DNA from 3 places in the Bradyrhizobium sp. Pa8 genome. Region 2 is predicted to be linked to each of the others. Evidence: riboswitches for the same ligand, from Rfam matches in the RefSeq annotation. Region 2 holds a riboswitch; each other region holds the start of a gene.
The links. Region 2 has a riboswitch for cobalamin ahead of ACKWRH_RS13720 (TonB-dependent receptor). Riboswitches for the same ligand answer to the same signal wherever they lie in the genome.
Positions count from the first base shown of each region.

Region 1: it holds a riboswitch for cobalamin, as region 2 does, so the genes downstream of both, ACKWRH_RS07925 (ribonucleoside-diphosphate reductase subunit alpha) here and ACKWRH_RS13720 (TonB-dependent receptor) in region 2, are expected to answer to the same signal.
Region 3: it holds a riboswitch for cobalamin, as region 2 does, so the genes downstream of both, ACKWRH_RS14935 (DUF1636 family protein) here and ACKWRH_RS13720 (TonB-dependent receptor) in region 2, are expected to answer to the same signal.

Region 1 is NZ_CP176767.1:1,738,776-1,743,319, forward strand. It holds gene ACKWRH_RS07925 (ribonucleoside-diphosphate reductase subunit alpha) at 1-2,563, opposite strand, end outside; cobalamin riboswitch at 2,684-2,901, opposite strand; gene ACKWRH_RS07930 (hypothetical protein) at 3,870-4,118, shown strand; gene ACKWRH_RS07935 (hypothetical protein) at 4,115-4,312, shown strand; gene ACKWRH_RS07940 (hypothetical protein) at 4,309-4,512, shown strand.
Region 2 is NZ_CP176767.1:3,032,773-3,037,316, reverse strand. It holds gene ACKWRH_RS13735 (efflux RND transporter periplasmic adaptor subunit) at 1-637, opposite strand, end outside; gene ACKWRH_RS13730 (FixH family protein) at 722-1,114, opposite strand; gene ACKWRH_RS13725 (hypothetical protein) at 1,217-1,582, opposite strand; cobalamin riboswitch at 1,814-2,021, shown strand; gene ACKWRH_RS13720 (TonB-dependent receptor) at 2,186-4,544, shown strand, end outside.
Region 3 is NZ_CP176767.1:3,338,395-3,342,938, forward strand. It holds gene ACKWRH_RS14925 (cobyric acid synthase) at 1-1,175, opposite strand, end outside; gene cobO (cob(I)yrinic acid a,c-diamide adenosyltransferase) at 1,215-1,850, opposite strand; cobalamin riboswitch at 1,891-2,112, shown strand; gene ACKWRH_RS14935 (DUF1636 family protein) at 2,209-2,583, shown strand; gene cobW (cobalamin biosynthesis protein CobW) at 2,580-3,629, shown strand; gene cobN (cobaltochelatase subunit CobN) at 3,629-4,544, shown strand, end outside.

The sequences.
Region 1 (4,544 bases), 1.3 Mb from region 2:
CGATCTCGAAGGCGGTGGCGTAGAGGTCCTTGAGGTCGTCCGGGACGCGGTCGATCTGACCGACACTGCCGTCGAAATATTTGAGGTCGGAGACCATCACCTCGTCCCACAGCCCCTTAGCCTTGAGGTCGCGGACCAGGAACTCGTTCACGACCGTGAAGTCGCCAGACATGTTCGATTTGACGAACAGGTTCTGATAGTTCGGCTCGATCGACTGCGAGACGCCGCAGATGTTGGAGATCGTCGCGGTCGGCGCGATCGCCATGACGTTCGAGTTGCGCATGCCGCTTGCTGTGACCTTCTTGCGAAGGCGGTCCCAATCGAACGTCGCCGAACGATCGAGATCGAGCCCGCCGCGAGAATCTACGAGAAGCTGGATGGAGTCGATCGGCAGGACGCCCTTCGACCACAGCGAGCCTTCGTAGCTCGGATAACGCCCGCGTTCCGCGGCGAGGTCGGACGACGCTTCGATCGCGTGGAACGAGATCGCTTCCATGCTGACGTCTGCAAAGGCCACGGCTGCATCCGACGCGATCGGGATGCGCTGGACCTGAAGCGCTTCCTGAAAGCCCATCAGCCCGAGGCCGACCGGCCGGTGGCGCATGTTGGACCGGCGCGCTTCGGGGATAGTGTAGAAATTGATGTCGATGACGTTGTCGAGCATCCGCACCGCCGTCGTCACCGTCCGCTTCAGCTTGGCCTGATCGAGGCCGTGAGGCCCGACATGGCTGAGCATGTTGACAGAGCCGAGGTTGCAGACCGCGACCTCGTCGGCCGAAGTGTTCAGCGTGATCTCAGTACAGAGGTTCGACGAGTGGATCACGCCGACGTGGCGCTGCGGCGAGCGCAGATTGCAGGGGTCCTTGAAGGCGATCCAGGGATGGCCGGTCTCGAACAGCATGGTCAGCATGCGGCGCCAGAGATCGGTCGCGCGCACCGTCTTGAAGACGCGCATGGCGCCGGCCTTCGCCCTTGCTTCATAGGCCTCGTAAACTGTCTTGAAGGCCTCGCCGTAGAGATCGTGCAGGTCGGGTGTCTCGTCCGGCGAGAACAGCGTCCACTCGCCGTCACTGTCGACGCGCTGCATGAAGAGGTCCGGCACCCAGTTGGCGGTGTTCATGTCGTGGGTGCGGCGGCGGTCGTCGCCGGTGTTCTTGCGCAGGTCGAGGAATTCCTCGATGTCGACGTGCCAGGTCTCGAGATAGGCGCACACCGCGCCCTTGCGCTTGCCGCCCTGGTTGACGGCAATCGCGGTGTCGTTGGCGACTTTCAGGAACGGGATGATGCCCTGGCTTTCGCCGTTGGTGCCCTTGATGTGCGCGCCGAGGCCGCGAACGGGGGTCCAGTCGTTGCCGAGGCCGCCGGAATATTTGGCGAGCAGCGCGTTGTCCTTGATCGACTTGAAGATGCCGTCGAGATCATCAGATACGGTGGTCAGGAAGCAAGACGACAATTGCGGGCGGAGCGTGCCCGAATTGAACAATGTCGGCGTCGAAGCCATGAAATCGAACGATGACAGCAGATCGTAGAATTCGATTGCTTGGGCTTCGCGGTCAATCTCGCGCACCGCCAGACCCATCGCCACGCGCATGAAGAAGGCTTGCGGCAGCTCGATCCGTTTGCCGCGGACGTGCAGGAAGTAGCGATCGTACAGCGTCTGGAGGCCGAGGAATTGGAAGTTCAGGTCGCGCTCGGGCTTGAGCGCCGCGGCGATCCGACCGAGGTCGAAGCGGGCCAGTTCGGGATCGAGCAGTTCGGCGGCGATGCCGGTCTTCACGTAGGCCGGGAAATAGTCGACGTACCGCGTCGCCATGTCGGCCTGCGAGGCGGATGTCGGCACGCTGTGGACGTAGGACAGCACTTCGCCGCGCAGCTTGTCGAGCAACAGGCGGGCGCTGACATAGGCGTAGTTCGGCTCCTGCTCGACCAGCGTGCGCGCGGCCATGATCGACGCCAGCGCCATCTCGTCCTGGCTGATGCCATCGTAGAGATTGCGGGTGGTCTCGGCGAGTACGGGCGCGGCCGAGACGCTATCGAGGCTGGTGCAGGCTTCGCCGATGATCAGCGCAAGCCGCTCGGTGTCGAGCCCGACGCGCGAACCGTCGGCCAACGTGACATGCAGGGCCGGCGCGGCGGCAGGCGCCGGCAGCGCGGCCGCCTCCTCGGCGCGCTGGCGCGACCGTTCCTCACGATAGAGCACGTAGGCGCGGGCGACCTTGTGGTGCTCGCTCCTCATCAAGGCGAGCTCGACTTGGTCCTGCACGTCCTCGATATGGAAGGTGCGTCCCTCGCCCGCGCGCCGCATCAGCGCCGCGACGACTTCGGCCGTGAGCTGCTCGACGCTTTCATGGACGCGGCGCGAGGCGACGGCGCTCGTGCCTTCCACGGCCAGGAAGGCCTTGGTCATGGCAACCGCGATCTTGGCGGAATCGAACGGCGAGACTTTTCCGTTGCGACGGATGATCTGCATGGCCGGCTCGCTGGAAGCAGCCGCAAGTGACTGTGAACGCAACTGGATGATCGGTGCGGAAGAACCTTCCGCGTCGTGCAGGTTCAGTGACATCAATAGGCCCCGTGATGCGCGTTGTTTCTTGAACGGGGCGTTGAGGAAGGACGCTGCAGAATCGCCGGCAGACAAATGCCGACGGCGCATGCAAGCGACCGCCGGGACACCCCGCCCGTGGACGTTCAGATCGTCACGGCAGGTCTCCTGGCTCGCAGGTCATCGCTTTCTTCCCGTCTTCCCGGCGCGTGAGACACCAGTGACGCTTGTTCGGAAGCAGCTCGCTGCTGACAGTTGCGGGGGCAGCGCCGGAATTCCGCGCTTTCGCGCGGTTCACCGGCTTCCCTCTTAGCCACCAAATCTTGCGATCCGGCGGAACCGTGACACCCATATGTGGTGATATTCCGGGGCGGCTGTCAACGGCTGATTTGCCGGCACCGTTCGCTTGTGGATTGCCTCTGACATCTCCGGATGTAAATTCGGGCATAATTTGCCCGCATGGCGCGTATGTTCTCCCGCAAATCATGGTAAACGCCGCCGCAGTTGATGGCATCCCCTTGTGCTGCCGCGGTTTGAAGCGGCGATCGAGCTCCTGAGCGTTGCAATCTACGTCGAACCGTTCGTTCGTGGCGCCTTGGGACAGGGCGGATCCGGATCGCCCGCGCATCCAGTTGTGTTGCGTTCGCTACTGTGCACGGGCATCTCCCGATCCTAATGACGGTGCGAAGACACTAGTCGATAGACGTGCAAGACCAAAGTCGGGAGAAAGCACCACGCCACGCCGATCTACGAGACGAGCTGGCGCACACGGACCACGAGCTACATGGCGCAAGCGCACGAGGGATCGCAGCGGTCATCGAAGGTCCGGGCCCGTCACATGCGCCAGGGGCCGAGCTCGTGGAGCTCGAGCTCGATCCCGAGCTTCTCGGCTAGGAGCTTGATATCGTCGCCGGCCTCGAACCCGTTCTTGAACACCTCGCGCTCCTCGTTGACTCCGGAAAATCCCACCGGCGCAGAAGCGGAGGCGCTACATCGTCCTGGTCCGACGAGGACAACCGAAGCACGCGGCTGATTCGATCGTTGGAACTTTGAGGTCTGGCAAGCCTAAGGTCTGGGGACGACGACGTATCGGGGGTTCGAAGCCCTCCCTCTCCGCCACTTGATCGAGACCTCGGGAATCCCCGGCAATGTAGGGGCCATTTTCACAAGCCTGATGAAGCTCTGTGTAGCACCCTTGTGGAGCACCCAGCATACACCGTTCCCGCACCCGTCACACAGCCGAATCCTTGCCCCTTTTTCCTTGTGCCCAATCCTTGACCGAGTTTTTCCGTTTGGGACTACCCGTCCAATGCGCCACGGGGCGCGCATGATCAATCCGTTGTTGCTCGGCTTCGCAGACCGGGAGCACCGGACGGAGATCGCGCGGAGCTTGCGCGAAAACCGCATCCTCTTGGAGCGGGCCAATGCTGAAGCGGAGGACGGGCAGGTCGGCGCCGGCAATCATGCGCGGCACCTGATGCGGGAGGTGGCTGCCCTTGAGGCGACGATGGCCGTCCATGACGACGCCCAGCTCGATCTTCCGGCGCTGCTCGCCGAGGCCGAGGCCGCGCCATGAGCCTCGCCACCGACCATGGGCCGGTTCGGCGCTTCCGGTCCGGCAACCGCCTCTCGGGCACGGACATCACCGCGATCGAGGCCGACCTGCGGCAGTGGTCCAAACCGAAGATCACCTGGAGCGCGGTGGTCTCGCGGGTCGAGGCGCTGATCGGGAGGCGGTTCAGCCGCCAGGCGCTAGAGTCCATCCGGTGATTTACCGGGCCTATGTCCAAGCTAAGAAGCGGCTGCGCGACGGCCTCCCTCCGGCCAAGCGCAAGCCGCTAGCGGAGCGGATCACCGCGTTGCAGGACGAGAACCGGAAGCTGCGCCAGGAGAACGAGGCGTTGCTCGAGAAGTTCGTGACCTGGCAGCTCAACGCCCCGAATCCTACGGGCTGCGCTCGGACCAGATGAATGCGCCACTGCCGACGGCGCGGCTGCCCAGC
Region 2 (4,544 bases):
AAGCCACCGCCGAACTGTAGATTTCCATCAGCGGCTGGCCGGCCTTCACGCGCGTGCCGGTCGTCACGTCGGCGACCTTCTGCACGAAGCTTTCGGCGCGCATCGCGATCACCGACACGCGGCGTTCATCGAGCTGGATCGTGCCAGGCGCCTTCACCGAGACCCTGATCGAGCGCCGCGTGACGGGCTCGGACTTCACGCCCGCGCGCTGGATCTTGCCGGGCGACAGCTTCACCGTGCCGTCGTCGGCGTCGTCGCCTTCGTAAACGGCGACATAGTCCATCCCCATCGGATCCTTCTTTGGGACGGGCGACGTATCGGGCAGCCCCATGGGATTGCGGTAGTAGAGGATTTTTCGCGGCGAAGCCGCCTTCGGCGGCGCCGGCGCGACGGCCGCGCCAGCTTCGTCGTAGACCGGCAGATAGTCCCGCCCGCGGTCGTCCTTCTTCGGACCGGCAGACCAGAGCGGCGCACCATCTGGATCGCGGTAGTAGAGCGGAGTTGGCTCCGCGGCGGCCGCAGCCGATGATATGTCGGCCTCAGCGAGCCAGCCCGCACCGTTCGAATGCCAGTAGTCGCCGGCCAGGACCAGGCCACCGCCCAGCGCAAGTGCCGTCAGGAGACGCAGCGTTTTCATGTCGTGTATCCGCGCGCCCGGGAGCGCGCGTCCGTGTGAAGGAAAAAGGGGAATGTCGGGCGCCGCCGGGCAGCGCCCGAACGCTCACTTGATCGCCGTGACGATCACCTTGCCGGTGACCGTCTCCGGTTCGCCCTGCAACTTCACAGACAGCGTCATCTGGTAGCGTCCAGCCATCGGCAGGTCCGTCTTGAAGGCGTACACACCCGGCTCCCTGGACGGCAGCGGCGCGACCGCCGATTCCATCTCGGCCATCCCGTCCGGAGCCATGTCGAGGCGGGTCTTGAAGATGACCGCATCCGGTATCGGCTTGCCGGTCTGCTTGTTCGTCAGGCGAACGGCGAGCGTGACGTCTTCGCCCTTCTTCATCTGCGGAGTGACGGGCTCGAAGGCGTAGTCGCCCGCGCCCGCCATCGCGGCGGAAGCGGCAAGCGAAAGGGTGGCGGCGAGAGCCGCGGTGCTGATTTTGGAAAGCATTGTCCTGTCCTCATGAATTGATCTTTCGCCGTGGCGCGTGAAGCGCGCACGTCAGTCGTCGTCGCGAGCAGCCATGCCGCTCGCGTCTCGGGCTTTGCGAGATCAGATTCGAGGAGGTCGGAAAGGAGGACTGCCGCCGCGGAAGGAAACGACCTGATCCGGCGGAATAGCCATCTTGCTGGCCACGACGGCGAGACGTTCGAACGCCACGGGCCTGACATCACCGAGCGCGATGATCCCGCCAACGCAGCAGAAGCCCATCCCGCACTTGTAACCGCCGCTATGGGAGCCCGTTCCCTTCATGTCGGGACAACAATCGTCCATCGACATGTCGGCGTCGCCGCTCACGTGCATGGCCGTCTGCATGCCATCCGACGACATTGCGAGGTTCGCCGCGGACGCGCCAACCGGCAGCATCGCCAGGGATATGGCGATGGCGACTGCCAGGATGGTACGGACGAACTGCATCAATATCGACTTACCTTGTCAGGCCGGAACACGGCCTCAGTAGCACATTCGGGCACCAAAGGCAGTCATTGATCGTGGTCAAGCGTTCGTTACCCGGGCTCGTCCGGAGGCCGGGCCGGACGTTTCGACGCGGTCCTTCGGACTATCGTGCAAAACAGCAACACAAGGCCACCATCGACCGACCGGCCCATCGAACAGCCCACGCGGATGTTGACGCGCTTATCCCCGGATGCCAGTTTCGTGATCGGTAGTGTCCGCAAGGACTCTTCAAGGGAATGCGGTGCGTCCACCTCGGTGGGCAATTCCGCGGCTGCCCCCGCAACTGTAGGCGGATAGCCGACGACCAAACGAACCACTGGAGCCCCGCTTGGGCCTCTGGGAAGGTGGTCGAAGGCGATGACCCGCGAGCCAGGAAACCTGCTGCCAGCCATGGTCACGCGCGAACGCATTGGGCGGGGTGCCCTGATGTCGGACAAGTAGCCGGTGCATCCGCCGCCTGGGGCGAAGGTGGATGACGAAGGCAACCGCGGTGACGGTTTGTTTGCGTCGCCGCAGAGCGTTGTCGTGCAAAATCTTCATTTCGGTGCTGGCGCGAGGCCAGCGTTGTCGCATGCTTTCCTGATTACTCTGCTCTCGTCGGTGTCGCTGTCGTCCGCGGCGCTCGCGCAAAGCGCGGCGCAGGACAACCGCTCCCGGGAGGTCGGCCCGGTGATCGTCACCCCGCCTGCTCCGAGACAGGCTCCCGCCATAAGCCCCGGCACCCAGAAGCCGCGCGCGGCCCGGCGCGCCGCGGGACGCAATCGTGGCGCCCCTGCTGTCGCCGTTCCTGCCACGCAAGCTCCGAGCGGCCCGGTGCAGACGCCGCTCAACACGGCCGCCGTCACCGATGTCGGCTCCCGGCTCGGCATCACGGCGCGGGAAATGCCGGCGACCGTCGAGGTCATCAGTCAGCGGACGATGCAGGATCTGGGCATCCGGACCACGACCGACGTCGCCAAGGCTGCAGTCGGCGTCATCGGCGGCGATGCGCCCGGTGCGCCCGCCATCTTCTCGATGCGTGGCTTTACCAGCGACCAGATCTCCACGCTCTACAACGGCATCCCGATCGGGCCGTCGACCATGACCGGCCGTCCCATGGACGTGGCTGGCCTCCAGCAGGTCGAGATCATCAAGGGACCGGACTCGCTGGTGGCGGGCCTCGGCGCGACCGGCGGCGCCATCAACTACGTGAACAAGGTGCCGCATACCGGGCCTGTTATCAACGACGCCTTCACGTCCTACGATTCCTTCAACGGCTATCGCGCCGGCTACGGCTCGGGCGGCAGCACGCTGATCAACGGGCTCGACTACCGCTTTGACATCAGCCATTTCAACAACAAGGGCTTTATCGACGACACCTATTCGAAGCTCAGCAACGTTTCGGGCCAGCTGAACTATCGCGTCAACGAGAACCTGAAGATCTGGGGCGCGGCCGAATACAGGCAGGACAACGACCGCTTCTACTGGGGAACGCCGCTGGTGCCCGCGAACGCGCCGGGCATCGTGCCGACGAACGGCATCGTGTCCGGTCGGTGGAGTAACTATTACCTCGGCGGCGGCACGCCGGTCCCGGTCACCATCGACGCGCGCACGCTGACGACGAACTACAACGTGCTCGACAATCACAGCGGCGCCAACGAGCTCTGGCTGCGCAGCGGCTTTCAATGGGACATCACCAACAACATCTCGCTGAAGAGCCAGGTCTATGGCTATGACGCCCACCGGCACTGGTTCAACAACGAGATCTCGTCGTTTGACCAGACAATAGGCAATTTCGCGGGCGCGCAGAGCATCTATCGCGAACGCCTGGCACTGGATCACGCCCAGCGACTCTACGGCAACATCACCGACCTCACCGTTAATTCCAACGTCGGCGGAATGGACAATCGCTTCGTCGCCACCGTGGCGGCGAGCAGCAACCAGTTCAACGTCTCGCAGGACACGCTGTTCTTCAACGACTACGTCGACCTCCTCAACCCGGATCGCGGCCTCTACGGCCCGCGCAGCGACGAGAAGATCTACACGCATCTCGACACTGCCTCGCTGTCGTTCGAGGACCGGCTCAAGCTGACCTCGACCTTCGCGCTGATCGGCGGCATCCGTTTTGAGAATATCGAGCTGTCGCGGACCCGCTTCGACGAGAACGGCCTCCTGAAAGCCAGCTATCCTTTCTCGAAGACGTTCAATCCGGTCACCGGACGCATCGGCTACGCCTGGGACATCGCGCCCGGCGTGATGCTTTACAGCCAGTACGCGACGGCAGCCGACCCGACGGTGGCGAACATCTTCATCCTCAGGCCCACGACGCCGCTGCTGCTCACGACGTCGCGAACCTACGAGACCGGCGTGAAAGTGCTGTCGGCCGACAAGCGCGCGGAGGCCACGTTCTCGGCCTTCGACATCGAGCGCAAGAACGTCTACGTCCCCGAAAGCGGCATCCTCTTCAACGTCGCCGGCAAGATCGCCTCCAAGGGCGTCGAGATCGCCGCCGCGGTCAATCCGGTCGCAGGCCTGAAGCTGTGGGGCAACGTCGCCTTCGTGCAGTCGCGCTTCATCGACTTCACCTATGTCGACGGCAATGGCGACTTCCAGTCCTATTCGGGCAAGACGCCGCCCAACGTTCCCAACTTCATCGCCAACGCCGGAGCCTCCTACCGCTTCGACACGAAGCTGCCGGTGGAGATCGGCGGCCTCGTCCGCCACGTCGGCGACCGCTTCAACTTCCAGGACAATCTGGTCACTATGGACGCCTACACGATCTTCGACGCATACGCGTTCGTCGATATCCCAAAGGCGTATTTCCCAACCGTCGACCAGACCCGGATCAGCTTCCGCGTCAAGAACCTGACCAACAAGCTCTACGCGGCCTGGGGCGATCCCGGTTACACCGACCAGATCATCCTGGGCGCGCCTCGCAGCTACG
Region 3 (4,544 bases), 310 kb from region 2:
TGGATTTCGTAAGCCTCGATCGGCTGGTCCGTGGCGGCATGCACGGCCGCGACGCGCGTCAGCGTCTTCTGCGGGCTCATCACTGTTTCCACGTCCAGAAGTCCGAGACCCGGCGTGTCGCCGGCGGGGCCTTCGATTCCATCAGGGTCGGCGACGCTGCGCCCGAGCATCTGATAGCCGCCGCAGAGGCCAAGCACATGGCCGCCCCGGCGGTGATGCGCCAGGAGATCGATGTCCCAGCCCTGCGCGCGCAGGAAGGCGAGATCGCCGCGGGTGGATTTCGAGCCGGGGATGATGACGAGGCGGACGTCGCCGGGAATCGCTTCGCCGGGGCGCACCATCACGAGATCGACGCCAGGTTCGAGTTTCAGCGGATCGAGATCGTCGAAATTGGCGATCCGCGACAGCGCGAGGCATGCGATCTTGCACTGGCCGGGCTTGCGCGCATCGCTCAAGCCCAGCGCGTCCTCGGCCGGCAGCTCGCCGGCGCGCGCGAACCAGGGCAGCACGCCAAGGCCGCGCCACGCGGTCTTCTGCTCGATCAGCTTGTAGCCGTCGTCGAACAGTGAGGGGTCGCCGCGGAACTTGTTGATGACGAAACCCTGGATCATCGCGGCATCGTCGGGGTCGATCACCGTCTTGATGCCGACGAGCTGGGCGATGACGCCGCCGCGGTCGATGTCGCCGACCAGCACGACCGGCACGTCGGCCTTGCGCGCAAAGCCCATATTGGCGATGTCGGCCTTGCGCAAATTCACCTCGGCCGGGCTGCCGGCGCCTTCGACCAGCACCAGATCGCCGCGCGCCTTCAGCCGCTCGAAGCTGTCCAGCACCGCGCCCATCAGCGACGGCTTCATCGCCGCATATTCACGCGCCCGCGCGGTCGCGATGCGCTTTCCCTGGACGATGATTTGTGCGCCGACATCGGTCTCGGGCTTCAGCAGCACCGGGTTCATGTCGGTGTGCGGCTCGACGCCGGCGGCCAGCGCCTGCAGCGCCTGGGCGCGACCGATCTCGCCGCCGTCGACAGTGACGGCCGCGTTGTTCGACATGTTCTGCGGCTTGAAGGGCAGCACGCGCAGGCCGCGCCGCGTGGAGGCGCGGGCGAGGCCGGCGACGATGAGCGACTTGCCCACGTCCGAGCCGGCCCCCTGGATCATCAATGCGCGCGCCATGGTGTTTTCAGAACTTGGTGTTTTCAGAACTTGGCGTCGTCAGAATTCGACGCCGGCTTGCGCCTTGATGCCGGAGCGGAAGGGGTGCTTCACCAGCGTCATCTCGGTGACGAGATCGGCGATCTCGATCAGCTCGTCCTTGGCGTTGCGCCCGGTGAGCACGACATGCGTCATCGGTGGCTTGTGCGTTTTCAGGAAGTCGACGACCTCGGCGATGTCGAGATAGTCGTAGCGCAGCGCGATGTTGATCTCGTCGAGCACGACCATGCGCAGATTGGAATCTGATATCAGCTCCTTGGCCTTCGCCCAGCCGGCCTGCGCCGCGGCGATGTCGCGGGCGCGGTCCTGTGTCTCCCAGGTGAAACCTTCGCCCATCGCATGGAACTGGCAGAGCTCGCCGAAATGGCCGGTGAGCAGGCGCCGCTCGCCGGTGTCCCAGGCGCCCTTGATGAACTGCACGACCGCGCAGGGGAAGCCGTGGGCGACGCAGCGGACGATCATGCCGAAAGCGGAGGAGGACTTGCCCTTGCCAGCGCCGGTGTGGACGATGATGAGGCCCTTTTCGCCGCTCTTGGTCGCCATGATCTTGTCGCGGGCGACCTTGATTTTCGCCATTTTCGCGGCGTGGCGGGCGTCGGCTTCCTCGGCCGTTTGGGTATCCGGTTCAGGCGTCATCTGACAGGGTCCTTCGGCTTGACAAGAGGCGGCCGGGGGCAAATGGTGGCCCGGCGTTGGTTCCTGTCCTATGACAGGCGAAGAGGGAATGCGATAGGGTCCGAATCGACAAGATTCGGGTCCAAACTGCAGCCGCCCCCGCGACCGTGACCGGAGAGATGCCCGAAGCCACTGATCCCCCAGGGGATCGGGAAGGCGGGGATCGAAGGGCCAAAAGCCCTGCTCCGCAAGCCGGGAGACCTGCCAGCGCGGACGAGTTTTGGACCGGCGGACGGGGTGTTCCGCGACGGGGAAACGGACCTTCGGGGGAATGGTCCGTGTGCCTCTTCGCCTCCCGCCGTTTATCCTGGAAGAGGCGATGAGCGTCACACTTCACGTCTGTATCACCTGCCGCGCCGGCCAGACGCTCGACGAGGGTGAGACGACGCCCGGCAAGCGCCTGCATGGCGCGATCCTCGATGCCGGCGTGCCCGAGGGCGTCAATGTGGTTCCCGTTGAATGCCTGTCGGCATGCAGCCAGGGTTGCTCGGTTGCGCTCAGCGCGCCCGGCCGCTGGTCCTATGTCTATGGCCGCCTGTCAGAGGCCCATGCGAGCGACGTGGTCGCGGGTGCTGCGGCTTATGCCGCCGCGCCCGACGGCCTCGTGCCCTGGCGCAGCCGTCCCGAAATCTTCCGCAAGCAATCGCTTGCTCGCATTCCCCCCATTGCCGTCGTGCCGGAGGCCGCCGAATGAACTCGCTCGCAAAAGTCCCTGTCACGGTGGTCACGGGTTTTCTCGGCTCCGGCAAGACCACGCTGATCCAGCATCTGCTCGCAAACCCTGACGGCAAGAAGCTCGCCGTGCTCGTCAACGAGTTCGGCAGCGAGGGTGTCGATGGCGAGATCCTGAAATCCTGCGCCGATGCGAATTGCCCGGAGGAGAATATCGTCGAGCTCGCCAATGGCTGCATCTGCTGCACCGTTGCGGACGATTTCATCCCGACCATGGAAAAGCTTTTGGCGCGGCCGGTGCGGCCCGATCACATCCTGATCGAGACCTCGGGCCTGGCGCTGCCGAAGCCGCTGTTGAAGGCGTTCGACTGGCCGGAGATCCGCTCGCGCATCACGGTCGACGGCGTGATCGCACTCGCCGATGCCGAGGCTGTCGCCGCCGGCCGTTTTGCGCCGGACCCGGCTGCGGTGGAAGCGCAGCGCGCGGCGGACGAAAATCTCGATCACGAGACGCCGCTGTCGGAAGTGTTCGAGGACCAGATCGCCTGCGCCGACATCGTGCTGCTGACCAAGGCCGATCTTGCCGGGGTCGCAGGGATCGAAGCCGCCAAGGCCGCCATCACCGCCGAGATGCCGCGCCGTGTGCCGATGCTATCCGTCACCGATGGCGCGATCGATGCGCGCGTGATCCTCGGCCTCGGCGCTGCCGCAGAGAACGATCTCGCCGCGCGCCCCTCGCATCACGACGGCGAGGAGGATCACGAGCACGACGATTTCGCCTCCGTCGTGATCGATCTTCCGGAGGTCAGCGACATCGACGCACTGGTCGCGTCGGTGCAGCGTCTTTCGCGCGAGCAGAACGTGCTGCGCGTCAAGGGCTATATCGCGGTCGTGGGCAAGCCGATGCGCCTGTTGCTGCAAGCGGTCGGCGAGCGCGTGCGCCACCAGTTCGACAAGCCCTGGGGCGCAGCTCTCAGGCAGTCGAAACTCGTCGTGATCGGCGAGCACGGCGACATCGACGAGGCCGCGATCAAGGCAGGACTTGGTCTTTCAGGATCTGGTATCTGATGCACGTCGTCTTCCGCGAGAGCCGCGGTCTCGAGGAGACCGCGACGCCAAGGGACATCGGCCAGGACCCGGCCGATCTCGTGGTGCTCTCGTACTCGGATTCCGATCTTGCCGCGTTCGCGGCCGGCTGGCGGCGCGGCCGCAACAGCCTGCCGTCGCTGCGGCTCGCCAATCTCGCGGAGCTGCGTCATCCGTTGTCGGTCGACACCTATATCGAGCGCACGCTGTCGCAGGCGCGCGGCATCCTGGTGCGCCTGATCGGCGGTGAGTCCTATTGGCCGTACGGGCTCGCGGCTCTGCAGCAGCTTGCGAAGGACCGCAATATCGTGCTGGCCGTGCTGCCGGCCGACGGCCGCGACGACACGCGGCTCGATGCCTACTCGACCCTGCCGGTTTCGACGCTGCGCCGGCTCAAGGTGCTCTGCGACACCGGTGGTCCCGTTGCAGCCCAGGCTGCGATTGCGCAGCTCGCGCTGGCCTCGGGTCTTTACGCGGGCCCGGTCGTCGGCGAGATGAACCTGCCCGAGATGGGCTTTTACGATCCCGCGCGTGGCGTCATCGCTGCGCCGATGGCAGGCGAGGGAAAGCCGCTCGCGCTCGTGACCTTCTATCGTTCCTACCTCACCGCCGCGGATACCGGGCCGGTCGACGCCCTGATCGCGGCGCTGCGCGAGCGCGGCTTTGACGCGTACGGCGTGTTCGTCACCTCGCTGAAGGCTCCGGGCGTTGCGGATTGGCTGCGGACCTATTTCGCGACGAATCCTCCGGCCGCGATCGTCAACGCGACGGCATTCTCGGCGATGGGCGACGATGGGACGACACCGTTCGATGCGGCATCGTGTCCCGTCTTCCAGGTCGCGCTCTCATCGGCACGGCGCGAGGACTGGGCGGAGTCGCTGCGCGGCCTGTCGCCCG